One region of the Streptomyces sp. NPDC002853 genome, then DNA from elsewhere that is predicted to be linked to it. Evidence: riboswitches for the same ligand, from Rfam matches in the RefSeq annotation. Region 1 holds a riboswitch; the other holds the start of a gene.
What was found. A riboswitch is a leader RNA that binds a small molecule or an ion and turns the genes downstream of it on or off. The one in region 1 is predicted to bind cyclic di-AMP.

Region 1 (7,447 bases):
GGGACCGCGCCGCCCAGATCGGGTGACCAGGCGATCCGCAGCCCCCGCAGATCCTGCTCCAGCGACCCGCCGAAGGCGCTCCCCGGCGTCTCCAGGGCGATCGGTGAGCGCGGGTCGGGCCCGGCGACGACGGAAAGCAGCAGAGCCGCGTCGGCGACGGTGCGTGCCATCGGCCCCTGCACGGCCATCGTCGACCAGGGCGCGGTGTCCGGCCAGCTCGGCACCCGGCCCGGCGAGGGGCGCAGGCCCACCACGTTGCAGAACGACGCGGGGTTGCGCAGCGAACCGCCCATGTCGCTGCCGTCGGCCAGGGGATGCATGCCGCAGGCGAGCGCGGCCGCCGCTCCCCCGCTGCTGCCGCCCGCCGATCGCCGGAGGTCGTACGGGTTGCGGGTCGCCCCGAAGACCGGGTTGACGGTGTGCGAACCGGCCGCGAACTCGGGCACGTTGGTCTTCCCGATGGTGATCGCCCCGGCGGCGCGGATGCGCTCGACGATGAGCTCGTCCCGGTCCGGGACGTTGTCGGCGAGGATCGGCGTGCCGTAGGTGGTCCGGATGCCGCGGGTGTCGTGGGTGTCCTTGTGGGCGACGGGCAGTCCGTGCAGCGGGCCGAGCGCGGCGCCGCGCGCGGCGGTCTCGTCCGCGGCATGCGCCTCGTCGAGCGCGCGTTCAGCCACGAGCGTCACGACCGCGTTCACGGGGCCGTTGACCTGCTCGATCCGGTCGAGGTGGGCCTGTACGACCTCACGCGCGGACACCTCACGGGTGCGGATCCTGGCGGTGAGTTCGCGGGCGGTGAGATGGACGAGCTCGGACGCAGTCATACGGCGCTTTCGGCTGGGGGCGGTTGGGATCGCGACGAGGCGAAGCATGCCCACGCCGCCCTCGCTTCTCACCCCGACGTTCCGTACGTCCTGTACATTTTTTACCGGAAGCCTTGGGGAGCAGCCGACCCCGGCAGAGGAGAGACATGCCATGAACCGACCGTTCGCCCGTTATGTCCTGCCCGAGTTCACCGACCGCTCCAGTTCGGGCACCCGGACGCTGGACCCCTATGCGAAGCTGCTCGAGGAGCGCATCGTCTTTCTGGGGACGCCGATCGACGACACGTCGGCCAACGACGTGATGGCGCAGTTCATGCACCTCGAATACCTGGCGCCCGACCGCGACATCGCGCTCTACATCAACTCCCCCGGCGGCTCGTTCAGCGCGATGACCGCGATCTACGACACGATCCAGTTCGTCTCCTGCGACGTGGAGACGACCTGTCTGGGGCAGGCCGCGTCGTCGGCCGCCGTCCTGTTGGCCGCGGGCACCCCCGGCAAGCGGTTCGCGCTGCCCGGTGCCCGTGTACTGATCCACCAGCCCTCGCTCGCCGAGCCGGTGCACGGCCAGACCTCCGACCTGGCGATCCAGGCCGACGAACTCCTGCGCACCCGCGCGCAACTGGAGGGGCTGCTCGTCCGGCACACGGGGCAGAGCGCGCAACGCATCGCGGCCGACATCGAGCGGGACAAGATCCTCGACGCCGCCGAGGCAGTCGACTACGGCCTGGTGGACCGGATCATCGCGAGCCGCAAGTCCTCACCGCGCGGCCCGGACCCGCGCACCCCGGACGGAGGGTGAGCCACCGATGCTGCCGCCCGAACTTCCCCCGCTGCCCGCACTCACCCGCGCCGAGGGCGAGTTGATCGACCGGTACCTCGAAGTGGTCGATCTGCTGGGCCGGATCAACCCCGCCCGCACCTCGGACACCTACGGCGGACTGCGCGCCGCCCAGGCCCTGGTCGGCAGCGCGACGGCCCTGCGGGACGCGCTGACGCTCATGCACCAGCGGGGTGAAAGCGCCGTGCACGCACCGACGCTGGCGCGTGCGCTGCGCGTGCTCGACGGAGAGCGGCGGGCCGGGCGGGTCACCGTGCCGCCGCCGGCGGCGTCCTGAGCACCCGTCACCCCGGTCCTCGAACTCCGTTGCGTCCGGGGGCGATCTCAAACGAACCAAACGGGCTACCTCATTCGGCGTAGACATTCGTCCTTTTTCGAGACGTCTTCAGTTGCGTCAGTTGTGTACGCGTGGGCCGGAATTCCTCGTTCCGGTGCTGGTCGAACGATCGTCCGGCGCCCTCTTCGGCTCCCGAATCCGACCGTGTCCACCCGAACGGTTCAGCCGTGAGGAGCCTCACAAAACGCCGTTTCGGCTCGGAATTCGACCCCATGTCGGGTCAAGATCCTCTCCGACGACAAGCCCCCGCCATCAGCGGCGGGGCGGTCCGGGCGGACGCCGAGTCCTGCCGCCGCCCGGATGACCGGTCGACATCGGTGCATCGGCAGGAGTGGAGGACCCAGGCATGACGGGTCGGTCCGGAAGGTCCGGACACCGACCCTTGGGGTGAAGCCGCAGCACGCGGCCGGGCAACTTTGTCAGCCCGAATCCGACAGGTCATCCTTCACAGGCGGTTGACGAAGGGTTGCGCATGACTGCGCTGAATCAAGTTCCGTCGCTGCTCACCAGGGTCGGGTCCGTATCCGCCCTCACGCTCGCCGTCGTGGGCGGCACCCTTGTGGCCCCAGGGCTCACGTCGGAAGCAGAGGCCGCGACACACGGGACGAAGGCGCTCAAGATCGCCGCCTCCAAGAAGGGCTCTCCGTACCGCTACGGAGCCACCGGACCACACCGGTTCGACTGCTCGGGACTGACCCAGTACTCCTTCAAGCGCGCGGGCAAGAAGCTGCCTCGCACCGCCGCACAGCAGTACAACAAGACCCGCCACGTCTCCGCGTCCAACCGCGTCCGCGGCGACCTGGTCTTCTTCCACTCCGGCCGGAACGTCTACCACGTCGGCATCTATGCCGGTAAGGGCCGGATCTGGCACGCCCCCAAGTCGAACACCAAGGTGCGGCTCGAGAAGATCTGGACGAAGAGCGTCTCGTACGGCAGGGTGCGCTGATCATCCGTCACCGGCCGTCGGCCGGGCGGCGGCGGGGGCCTCAGGGCTGCTGCCGCCGCCCGGCCGGCCCCCGGGCGGTCCCCGGCAGGTCCTCCGGTCGGCGCGCCCGCCTGGCGTGGCGGGCGTCGGCGCGGATACTCGTGCGCCATGGCCGAAAACAACAGTTCTCCCGCCTCGGACGACCCACCGCGCGACAACCCACCGCGCAACGACCCACCGCGCAACGAGACGCGCTTCGAACGCGCCGACCGCAACTTCGCGGAGATCCTCCAGGAACTGCGCGTCACGCAGGCCGGGGTGCAGATCCTCTTCGCCTTCCTCCTGACGCTCGCCTTCACCGAGCGCTTCCCCTCGCTCGACACGGTGCAGCGCGCCACATACGTCACCACGCTGCTGCTCGCCGTGCTCGCCGCGGCGCTGTTCACCGCGCCGGCGGCCGTGCACAGGTCGCTGTTCGGGAAGCACTCCAAGCCGCTGATCGTGCGCGTCTCGTCCCGTCTCGCCGGCATCGGTCTCGTGGTCCTGGTGTTCGCGGTCTCGGGTGCCGTGCTCCTGGTCGTCGACGTGGCCGTGGGCCGCACCGGCGGGATCATCGCGAGCGCGGCCACGCTCGTGGTGTGCTCGGGCCTGTGGGGGCTGCTCCCCCTGCTGCTGCGCCGTGCGCGCGACGACGAGGAACCGGACGGCTCGGACGACGTCAGACCATCGCGGCCTCGGTGAGGAGCACGAGTCCGAGCACGCTCAGCGCGACGCCCGTGCCTCCCTCGATCGCACGGGCCGTACGCGGCTTGCGCAGCCACCGTCCCAGCCGGTCGACCAGGAGCGCGAGGACCGGGAACCACACCAGGGCGAGAGCCACGATGATCGACGCGAGCAGCAGGGTCCTCGGCATCGCGGGACTGCCCGCGGGCACGAACTGCGGCAGCACGCTGAGGAAGGTGATCGGCGCCTTGGGGTTGAGGACGTTGGTGAGGAAGCCCTGCCGCAGACTGCCCCCGACCGCCTCGTGCCCCGCGTCCTCCTGCACGCCGGAGTTCCCCGCAGGCCGCGCCGCCGACCGCAGCGCGCGATACCCCAGGTACAGCACATAGGCCCCGCCCAGCGCCTGCAGCGCCGTGAAGAGCGTGGGCACCGCCGTGAGGACCGCCGCGACCCCGGCCACCGCGAGCGCCGTGTGCACCAGGAGCCCGCCCGCCACACCGATCGCGCAGGCGACTCCGGCGCGGCGGGAGGTGAGGGCGTTGCGCACCACGACGGCGAAGTCGGCGCCCGGCATGGCGACCAGGCCGGCGGCGACCCCGGTGAAAGCGACCAGTTCTGCGTCCATGGCATCCACCCTGCCGTTCTTCTGCCTTCAGCAGGTATGTGGAATATCCTGGGTCTGCCTTAAGCAGCTGTTTACTCCAGCCGTTCACCCCCACGCCGCCGGGAGAGACCATGTACGACCCGACGCGGCTCGCCGCACTGGTGGCGGTTTCCGAGGCCGGGTCGATCACCCGCGCCGCCGAACGCCTCGGCTACACCGTGCCCGCCCTCTCCCAGCAGCTGGCCAAGCTCGAACGGGAGGCGGGCACCGCTCTCCTGGTCCGGCATCACCGCGGGGCGCGGCTGACCGGCGCGGGTGAGCTGCTGCTCGCGCGGGCCCGCCGGGTCCTGGACGAGATGGAGCAGGCCCGGCACGAACTGACCCAGCTGGCCGGCCTGTCCGGCAGCAGGCTGCGCGTGGGGACCTTCACCACCGCCGGAATCCATCTGGTGCCGCCCGCGCTGACCGCGTTCCGCCGCGCCCACCCGGACATCGATCTGACGGTACGGGGCTATGAACCGCCGCTCGGCATCGCGGCCGTGGCAGCGGGCGATGTCGACCTGGCCCTCACGCACACCTACGAGCCCGCGGATCCGGTGGCGCTGCCCGCGTCCGTGAGCGCGGAGCCGATCCTGGTCGAGGAGCTGGTCCTGGTGACCTCGCCGGGCCACGCGCTCGCGAGCGCCTCGTCGCGGCTGCCCCTGAGCGAACTCGCCGGACAGCCGCTCATCAGCATGGCGCCGACCCATCCGTCCCGGCAGGGCGTGGAGTCCGCGCTCGGACGGGCCGGCGCGACACCCGCGGTCCTGGTCGACACTCCGGGCTACGCGCTGGTGTGCGCACTGGTCAGCGCGGGGCTCGGCGTCGCCGTCGTACCGGAGATGGTGGCGCGGACGGCGGCCACCCCGGTGGGGACGAGACCGCTGGAGCCGGGCAATCTGCGGCGCACGATCTCGGTCGTCCACCGCACCGATGTGTCGCATCCGGCGGCGGACACCTTCCGTGCCCTGCTCCGGGGTGCGTTCGGCCGCTCAGCGGGGTGAGGGCGAGGGGGCCGGGGCCTCGCCGCGGACGGGCACGGTCCACGGCAGCTCGATCCAGACCGTCTTGCCGCCCTCGGGAGTGGGCGTGACCGACAGTCTGCCGCCGCACTCCATGGTCAGCCAGCGGATGATGACCAGGCCCCGGCCGTTGTCCTGCTGGACGGCGGCGGGCAGCCGCTTGGGGTAGCGGGGGTGGCTGTCGGTGACACCGATGCGCAGCTGCTCGTCCCGGTCCAGCTCGATGTCCACCCGGAAGGTGGGCGACTGGCCCCGGGTGTGCTGGACGGCGTTCGTGGCCAGCTCGGAGACGATGAGCCGGACCGTGTCGGCCGCCTCGGTCCCGCCCGGCAGGCCCCACTCGGCCAGGATGGTCGAGACGTATTTCCGGGCCGCGGAGACCGAGGCAGGATCGCTCGGCAGGGTGACGGATGCTTCCTGAAGGTCTGCCATGGCGACGCTGTCCCTTTCCCACCGGGGCTCGGCTCCGACTCGTAGCGAAGGCACGAGGACAGTCCCGGAATGGTGCTTCGCGCCAGACTGCCACTCTTGGACCCCTGAGAGGTGGCCATCCACCAAGATGTGCATATATCTGTCGCTCAAAGCGGTGAACTCTGCTACGAGAGACCGTATTTGGGCGCGAGGTCGGCGCTTCCTCTACTGTCGCCCCTGAACGGCCCGGGGGAGGCCGAAAAGAAACGCTCCGTCGGGAAGGAGACGGACATGCGGTACGGTCCCGCGGTGCGCCGCCGGAAACTCGGCGCCGAACTGCGTGCGTTACGCACGCAGGCCGGGCTCACCAGTGGCCAGGCGGCGGACCGGGTCGGCTGGCATCAGTCGAAGGTCAGCCGGATCGAGACGGGGCGTAGCAGCGTCAAGGCGGCCGACGTAGGTCTGCTGCTCGACGCGTACGAGGTGGCGGACCCCCAGCTCCGCCAGTTGCTGGTGGCCTTGGCGGGCTCGGACGACGACGGCGGACGGCGCCACTGGTGGCACGCCTATCGCGAGCTGCTGCCGCCCGCCTACCGCGACTTCATCAGCCTGGAGTCGCAGGCCTGTCGGATGCGCACCCTGGAGACCAGCGTCGTGCCGGGCCTGTTGCAGACGCCGGACTACGCGCGTGCGGTGACGCGGGCCGCGCTCGACGGGCTGCCCGAACAGCAGGTGGACACGCTGGTGGAGGTGCGTCTCGCCCGTCAGGACGTGCTGCGCACGGCCCCGCCGCTGCGACTGAGCGTGATCCTGGACGAGGCGGTGCTGCACCGGCCGGTGGGCGGCAGCGCGGTGCTCGCGGGCCAGTTGAAACGGTTACTGGAGGCGGCACAGTTGCCTCATGTACGACTTCAGGTGTTGCCGTTCGCCGCCGGAGAGCACGTGGGCCTCATCGGCCCTTTCGTTATTTTCTCATTTCCGAACATTGCTGATCTGGATGTGGTTGTTCTCGACCACTTGACGAGTAGCCTCTACCTCGAACGGAAAGAAGACCTCCAGGCCTACACGGAGGCCTTCAACTCCCTTCAGGGAAAGGCGCTTTCGCCCGAGGAATCAACGGATCACATCGCCGGGATACGTGACGGCGCGTAAGGGGGCACCATGACGGCACTGCCTCGGCACGTACCTTCAAGCACCTCTCTGTACGGCGCACGGTGGTACCGCAGCAGTCGCAGCAACGGCATGAACAACTGTGTGGAGACAGCCTCGCTCGCTTCAGGGCCGAAGCAGGGGCTGCTCGCCGTGCGTGACTCGAAGAACACGGCAGGGCCCGCCCTGCTCTTCTCGCCCACGACATGGGAGGCCTTCGTCCACGGCCTCCGGTGACTACCGGGGTGCGGCGCGGCTGATCACTCGTACGGCATCGGCGATCTGTCCGTCGGTGAGATCCGCACGGGCGGTCAGCCGCAGCCGCGAGATGCCGTCGGGCACCGACGGCGGACGGAAGCATCCGACGGCAAGGCCCGCGCCCCTGCAGTCGGCGGCCCACCGCACGGCCGCTTCCGGTGACGGCGCACGCACGGAGACGACGGCGGCGTCGGGACGTACCGCCGTAAGACCCTCCGCCGTGAGGCGTTCATGCAGCTCGGCCGCGACTGCGCGCGCCCGTGCGGCGCGCTCCGGCTCCGCGCGCAGCAACCGCAGGGCCGCGAGGGCGGCGC
Region 2 (7,447 bases), on a different contig from region 1:
ACCAGTCGGCGTCCTTCGTCTTCACCGAGTTCGTCAACAACACGGGGTGGGGCAGCGGGCTGTACGTGGCTCTCATCGGGCTGCTGATGGCTCAGTACACCTTCACCGGGTACGACGCCTCCGCGCACATGACCGAGGAGACGCACGACGCGTCCACCGCCGGGCCCAAGGGCATCGTCCGCTCCATCTGGACGTCGTGGATCGCGGGCTTCGTGCTGCTCCTCGGCTTCACGTTCGCCATCCAGTCGTACGACGGGGCCCGTGAGTCGGCGACGGGGGCTCCGCCCGCCCAGATCCTCCTCGACGCGCTCGGAGCGACCACGGGCAAGCTGCTCCTGCTCGTCGTCATCGGCGCGCAGCTCTTCTGCGGCATGGCGTCGGTGACCGCCAACTCCCGCATGATCTACGCCTTCTCGCGGGACGGAGCGCTGCCGTTCTCGCACATCTGGCACTCGGTCAACTCGCGTACGCGCACGCCTGTCGCGGCCGTCTGGCTCGCGGCCCTCGGCGCGCTCGTCCTCGGTCTTCCCTACCTGATCAACGTCACGGCGTACGCGGCGGTGACGTCCATCGCCGTCATCGGGCTCTACATCGCCTACGTCATCCCGACCCTCCTGAGGCTGCGCAAGGGCGAGGAATTCGAGCGCGGGCCCTGGCACTTGGGGCGCTTCTCCCGCCCGATCGGCATCGTCGCGGTGGCCTGGGTCGGCGTGATCACCGTGCTCTTCATGCTGCCGCAGGTCTCGCCCGTCACCTGGGAGACCTTCAACTACGCCCCGATCGCGGTCCTGGTGGTCCTCGGGTTCGCCGCCACCTGGTGGTTCGCTTCGGCCAGGCACTGGTTCCTGAACCCGGACCACGAGCGCACGGCGGCCCGCGAGGCGGCTAGGCGCGGGGCGCCGAAACCGGCCGACCCCTGAGCGCGCGGCGGCCGTTCCGGGCCCGTCGCGGAGCGCGCGACGGGCCCGGGAGGCGATACCCGATCGGACGGCCGGGCCTCTGCGGCTATGCTCGTGGGGTGCATCCGCACGGACCGTTAGCTCAATTGGCAGAGCAGTGGACTTTTAATCCATTGGTTGTGGGTTCGAGTCCCACACGGTCTACCGAGAAGGCCCAGGCCGGGGAGTTCCCCGACCTGGGCCTTCGGTGCGTTCGGCGGATGGCCTTCCCGCGGCCTGCCGGCAGGGCCCTCCGCAACCGGTTCGCTTTCACTCCCCCTGATGGCGTAGAGTTGCATTCAACGGCGCGGGGTGGAGCAGCTCGGTAGCTCGCTGGGCTCATAACCCAGAGGTCGCAGGTTCAAATCCTGTCCCCGCTACTAAAGACCGAAGGCCCGGATCCAGAAATGGATCCGGGCCTTCGGTGTTTTCCGCCGCGGTGAAGGCGCTGCCAGAGGACAGTCCGGCCGATAGCCCGGTCGGCCCACACCGGTCGCCCCACGCCGCCCCTCCGGGAACCCTGAGTGAGTGGGGCAGCGAGGAGGAATCGGCGGGGGCGGCGGCAGGCGTCCCGATGTCCGGCACGAGCGTGCGCTCGTGCGGGCTCTCCCCCTGCTGCTCATCGTCCTCGGGATCGTGTACGACGTCTCTACCCCGCCCAGGTTCACCGCCGTACCCCTGTTCACCGCGGCCCCGCTCATCGCAGCGCCCTTCTACTCGCTGCTCAGCACCGTCCTCATCGGCGCCGCCTCCTGCACCGCCGTGCTCGCCCTGCACTTCAAGACGAGCACCACCACCGACGTCGAGGCCGTCACCGAACTGATCACGGTGGCGACCGTCGCCGTTCTCGCCGTCGTCATCAACCGCGTCGTACGCCGCAGCGACAGACAGCTCGCGTCCGCCCGCTCCATCTCCGAGGCCGCCCAGCGCGCGGTGCTGCCGCAGCCGGACCCCCACATCGGCGGTCTCGACGTCGCGGCGCGGTACGAGGCCGCGGAGGCCGACGCGTTCATCGGCGGCGATCTGTACGCGGTGCAGGACACCCCGCACGGTGTCCGCGTCATCGTCGGCGACGTACGGGGCAAGGGCATGGGCGCGGTGGCGGCCGTCGCCGTGGTGATCGGGGCGTTCCGGGAGGCCGCCGAGCAGGAGACCACGCTGGAGGCCGTGGCGCAGCGCCTGGAGCGTGCCCTCGCGCGTGAGGGCACACGGCGCGACGGGCTCGACGCCTTCGAGGGATTCACCACGGCCGTCCTCGCGGAGATCCCGCACGGCGACGGTCTGGTGCGTCTCATCAACCGCGGGCACCCGGGCCCGCTGCTCCTGCGCGGCGACGGACGGCTGTGCGTCATGTCCGCCACCGAGCCCGCGCTGCCGCTCGGGATGGGCGACCTGGGCGCCTGGCCGGACCGCGCGGACGAGACGGAGTTCCCGCCGGGGGCGATGCTGCTGCTCTACACCGACGGGCTCTCCGAGGCGCGTGACGTCCGGGGCGAGTTCTACGACCCGGCGGCGCGGCTCGGCGGCCGGATCTTCCCGGGGCCGGGCGGCCCCGACGCGCTCCTGACGACGCTCGTCGAGGAAGTGCGGCGGCACACCGGGGGCGGGGGGACCGACGACATGGCGTTGCTCGCGGTGCGGCGGCCCCTGTCACCGGCCGTGACGGAAGGACACCACTCCGCATAACAACTGACGTACTGTCAAGGAGATGTGAAGCTCCGGTGTGTGAAGAAGTGGGGTCAACTCGCCCCGTTCCGGCCCCCGGTGTCCCGATAAGTACGTGCCATGTGCGTTAACGATCAGTCGGAACAGCTTGGAATACCGGCCCGCTGTCTATTAACGTTCGATAACGCAGCGCGGTCGTCCCAGCCGTCACTCGAGTCGGCTCCGCGCGCACGCGCCTAATCCCGAAAGGGAGCCGGGGAACCACTAATTGGGGTGAATCGGGCATCTGTGCCTCCGTGCCAGATGCTCGTAGGAGACCTTCCTGCTCCGAACCCGTCAGCTAACCCGGTAGGCGAGAAGGAAGGAAAGGAGTGCGCCCCAGTGGCGTCCAACCGCCCTGCCCCCCAAGGCGTTTACGTACCGAATGACGACGATTTCGGTGGGTACGACGACAATTCCTGGGAGGAATGGAACCCCACCGAGGAGTCCATCCGTCCCGTCCGCGGCAGGCACCGCGTCCACAAGCGGGGTGGTGGCGGGCTCGCCCGCAGCTCCACGGTTCTCGGCGTAGGCGTCATCGCCGCCGTCGGCGCGGGCGGCATCGCCACCGCGCAGGACGGCAAGCCCCCGGTCTCCATCGCGATGCCGGACCTCTCGGCCGTCACGGACTCGCTGCCGGAGGCCAAGTCGCTTCCGGGCGTGGGGTCCTTGATATCCGACGACTCGGCCGACTCGGGTTCCGCGGACAACGGCGTGGTGACCGCTGCAGCGCCGCTCAGTGCCGCCGGCCTCAGCGCCGCCGACACCGAGCAGGGCACCACGGACGCGGGCGAGGCACTGCGGGCCCGCATCATGGAGCAGGCGGAGAACCAGCAGGACCAGGCGGACGACGCGGTCCAGAAGGCCGCCGAGGAAGCCGCCGTCAAGCAGGCCGCCGCCCAGGCCGCCGCCAAGCAGACCGCGGCCGAGAAGAAGATCGCCGCCGAGAAGGCCGCCGCGAAGAAGAAGGCCGAGGCCGCCGCCAAGAAGAAGGCCGAGGCGGAGCGCCTGGCCAAGCTCGCGAAGAGCTACACGCTCCCCGTCGCCTCGTACACGCTCACCGGCACCTTCGGTCAGCCCGGCTCCATGTGGTCCTCCGGCTACCACACCGGCCTGGACTTCGCGGCTCCGACGGGCACGCCCATCAAGGCCGTCCACTCCGGCACCATCAAGGAAGCCGGCTGGGCTGGGGCGTACGGCTACCGCACGATCCTCGAACTCGACGACGGCACCGAGATCTGGCTCTGCCACCAGTCCTCGATGAGCGTCAGCGCCGGCCAGAAGGTCACCACCGGCGAGACCATCGGCCGCGTCGGCGCGACCGGCAACGTCACCGGCGCCCACCTCCACATGGAGGTCCACCCGGGCGGCGACTCCACCGGGGTCGACCCGGCGGCGTGGCTGCGCGGCAAGGGTCAGTCGATCTGAGGTAACCCCAGTACCCCGGCGGTCCTGGCGACAACCCCCCGACGTCAGGGCTGCCGGTCCGGCATGCCCGCTCCTCCCCGAAAGCGGGGGTCGTACGGAATTCCATGCTCCGTACAGGTGTTGATCCCCTCATGACTTCTCTCCGCAAGCTTGGCTCGTCCGACCTCGAGGTCTTCCCGCTCGCCCTGGGCGGCAACGTCTTCGGCTGGACGGCCGACGAGGCGCAGTCCTTCGACGTGCTCGACGCCTACACCGCCGCGGGCGGCAACTTCATCGACACCGCCGACGTCTACTCGGCCTGGGTGCCCGGCAACAAGGGCGGCGAGTCCGAGACCGTGATCGGCAACTGGTTCGCCGCGCGCGGCAACCGTTCCGACGTCGTGCTCGCCACCAAGGTCGGTGCCCACCCCGACTTCAAGGGCCTGTCCGCGAACACCATCAAGGCCGGTGCCGAGGAGTCGCTGCGCCGTCTGCGCACCGATTACATCGACCTCTACTACACGCACTACGACGACCCGGCCGTCCCGGTCGAGGAGGTCATCGGCGCGCTCGACGACCTGGTGACGTCCGGCAAGGTGCGCGCCATCGCCGCGTCCAACGTGACCCCCGAGCGGCTCCAGGAGTTCCTGGACTTCTCCGACCGCGAGGGCCTCGCGCGCTACTCGGTCCTTCAGCCGCACTACAACCTCGTCTCGCGCGACACGTACGAGGGCCCGCTGGAGCAGGTCGCCTCCCGCTCGGGCCTCGCCGCCGTCCCGTACTACGCGCTCGCCTCGGGCTTCCTGACCGGCAAGTACCGCCCGGGTGCGAAGGTCGACAGCGCGCGGGCCGAGGGCGCCGGCAAGCACCTGGAGACCGAGCGCGGCCGGCGTGTGCTCGCCGCGCTCGACGAGGTCGCCGAGGCCCGTGGCGCCGAGCTCGCGACGGTCGCCCTCGCGTGGCTCGCGGCCCAGCCGACGGTGGCGGCGCCGATCGCGTCGGCCCGTACGGTCGAGCAGCTGCCCGCGCTGCTCGCGGTGGGCGAGCTCGAACTGACGGACGCCGAGCTGTCGACGCTGACGGCGGCCTCGGCCTAGCCCCGGTAGGGGTTGTACGCGGGGTAGGGCATCGCCGGCTGGGCGTGCGGATATCCGTAGGGGTGCGGCTGCGCGTAGGGCTGCTGTGGCGCGTAAGGCTGCGCGTAGGGCTGTGGGTACGGCTGCCGGTATCCGTACGGCGGCGGCATCGGTACGAGTACGGGTGCCGTCGCGCGTGCCGCGTAGGCCAGGGCGGGGCGCGCGGCCTCGCGGCGCTCCCACAGCGCGTGCAGCAACTCCCGCTCCCGTACGACGAAGTCGGCGCCCGCCTTGCCCCGGCGTCCCCGGTGGCGCAGGAGCGCGAGAGACGTCGCGTACGCCTCGTACTGGGCGACCGCGCGGGCCGCGGCCTTGCCCTGGGTGTACGAGGCGTAGTCGCGGGCGAGGGTGCGGGCGCGCATCGTGCCGAGCGCGTACGGCTCGGGAGCGGTGAGCCAGCCCGCGATCGCGTAGGCGGGCAGTTCCGCGCGCACGACGCGCAGGGCGCGCTGCCTGGTCCAGATCGCCAGCCAGGTGAGCAGACCGAACGCGGGCAGCATGAACGTCGCGTACACCGCGAAGAAGCCGTACTCCCCGAAGCTGGCCGAGCCGTTCCACAGGGCGTGCAGGCCCATGGCGAGGAGCAGTCCGGCGAGCGGGAGCAGGACGCGCCGCCAGTTCTGCCGGCCGGTGCCGAGCGCGGCGATGCCGAAGCCGATGCCGGTGAGCACGGTGAACAGCGGGTGCGCGAAGGGCGACATCACGACGCGCACGAAGAAGGTCGCCGCCGTCACGGACGTGAGCCCGGTCTCGCCGTTGAGCTGGTCGGTGCCGAAGGCGCTGCCCAGGTAGAGGATGTTCTCGGTGAACGCGAAGCCGGTGGCGGTCACCCCGGCGATCACGACGCCGTCGACGATGCCGGTGAACTCGCGTCTGCGGAAGAGGAAGACGAGCAGTACGGCCGCGGCTTTCGCGCTCTCCTCGACGATCGGGGCTATGACCGTCGCGCCGAGGGTGTCCGCGCTGGTGGGGTCGGCCGTGGCGGTGGCTATCCAGCGGGTCGCGAAGCTGTTCGCGACGATGGCTATGAGGGCGGCGGCGCAGGCGCCCCAGGCGAAGGCGAAGATCAGATTCCGCCAGGGGCCCGGCTGGACGCGCTGCAGCCAGCGGAAGGCGGCCACCAGGAGCGGCACGGGCAGCGTCGCGAGACCGAGCCCGACCAGGAAGCCCTGCGTGCCGGTCTGCTCCCTGACCAGGGCCAGGATCACCAGGCCCGACAGGGCGAGCAGCGTGACCAGGGCGGCCGCGCGTATCGCGCGCCGCTGCCACCAGCGCGCGTGCCGCAGCCCGGCGGGCCCTGCGGGGGGCATCGGGGGGTGAGGGTGCGCTGAACGGGTGGCCACCCGTTGACCCTAACGAGGGACGGGGCCCGCCCGCGACGGTGTCTCAGCCCTCGTGGCCGGAGGTACGGCGGAACAGCAGGTCGTGGACGACATGCCCCTTGTCCAGACCCTGGCCCTCGAAACGGGTGAGGGGACGGAAGGCGGGGCGGGGCGCGTACCCGCCGTCGGCCTCGGTGTTCTCGAAGGCGGGGTGCGCGGTGAGGACTTCCAGCATCTGCTCGGCGTACGGCTCCCAGTCGGTCGCGCAGTGCAGCACCGCGCCGGGCTTGAGGCGGGGTGCGGCGAGGTCGAGGAAATCGGGCTGGATGATGCGGCGCTTGTGGTGGCGGGCCTTGGGCCAGGGGTCGGGGAAGTAGACGCGCAGGCCGTCGAGGGAGGCGGGCGGGAGCATCTCGCGGAGCAGGATGACGGCGTCGCCGTTCGCGACGCGGACGTTGTCCAGGCCGTTCCGCTCGGCGAGGCCGAGGAGGTTTCCCTGGCCCGGGGTGTGTACGTCGACGGCGAGGATGCCGGTGTCCGGGTCGTCGGCGGCCATCTGGGCGGTTGCCTCGCCCATGCCGAAGCCGATCTCCAGTACGACGGGACGTCCGGCGCCGAACAGCTCGGCGAGGTCGAGGACCCGCTGCCCGTCGATGTCCAGGCCCCACTTGGGCCACAGCCGCTGGAGCGCGTCCGCCTGGCCGGTGGTGACACGGCTCCTGCGGGGCTGGAAGCTGCGGATACGGCGCTCGAAGTGCGACCCCGCGGGGTCGGGCGACGGCCCGTCGGGGAAGCGGGGCTCGCCCTTCGGGCGGGGGGCGTGGGGACGCTCGGGGGCGGGGTTCGACTCAGGCACAGTGGGGCGATTTTATCTGGCCCGGGGCCTTGGGTGCCGTCATCACCGGCTCCGCCGAGTTCGTCCTCAAACGCCGGACGGGCT

Region 2: linked by a shared signal. The riboswitch ahead of ACWD02_RS36610 (M23 family metallopeptidase) and the one ahead of ACWD02_RS13355 (C40 family peptidase) in region 1 are both predicted to bind cyclic di-AMP.

What each region holds. Positions count from the first base shown of each region.
Region 1 covers NZ_JBSFUS010000004.1:456,949-464,395, forward strand. The annotation lists gene ACWD02_RS13340 (amidase) at 1-824, opposite strand, end outside; gene ACWD02_RS13345 (ATP-dependent Clp protease proteolytic subunit) at 976-1,626, shown strand; gene ACWD02_RS13350 (hypothetical protein) at 1,634-1,942, shown strand; cyclic di-AMP (ydaO/yuaA leader) riboswitch at 2,308-2,471, shown strand; gene ACWD02_RS13355 (C40 family peptidase) at 2,475-2,948, shown strand; gene ACWD02_RS13360 (DUF6328 family protein) at 3,096-3,668, shown strand; gene ACWD02_RS13365 (LysE family translocator) at 3,646-4,275, opposite strand; gene ACWD02_RS13370 (LysR family transcriptional regulator) at 4,386-5,297, shown strand; gene ACWD02_RS13375 (ATP-binding protein) at 5,286-5,747, opposite strand; gene ACWD02_RS13380 (helix-turn-helix domain-containing protein) at 6,018-6,878, shown strand; gene ACWD02_RS13385 (DUF397 domain-containing protein) at 6,888-7,112, shown strand; gene ACWD02_RS13390 (8-amino-7-oxononanoate synthase) at 7,113-7,447, opposite strand, start outside.
Region 2 covers NZ_JBSFUS010000016.1:18,080-25,526, reverse strand. The annotation lists gene ACWD02_RS36630 (amino acid permease) at 1-920, shown strand, start outside; tRNA gene ACWD02_RS36625 (tRNA-Lys) at 1,031-1,103, shown strand; tRNA gene ACWD02_RS36620 (tRNA-Met) at 1,245-1,318, shown strand; gene ACWD02_RS36615 (PP2C family protein-serine/threonine phosphatase) at 1,467-2,624, shown strand; cyclic di-AMP (ydaO/yuaA leader) riboswitch at 2,827-2,973, shown strand; gene ACWD02_RS36610 (M23 family metallopeptidase) at 2,985-4,070, shown strand; gene ACWD02_RS36605 (aldo/keto reductase) at 4,202-5,146, shown strand; gene ACWD02_RS36600 (PrsW family glutamic-type intramembrane protease) at 5,143-6,495, opposite strand; gene trmB (tRNA (guanosine(46)-N7)-methyltransferase TrmB) at 6,572-7,363, opposite strand.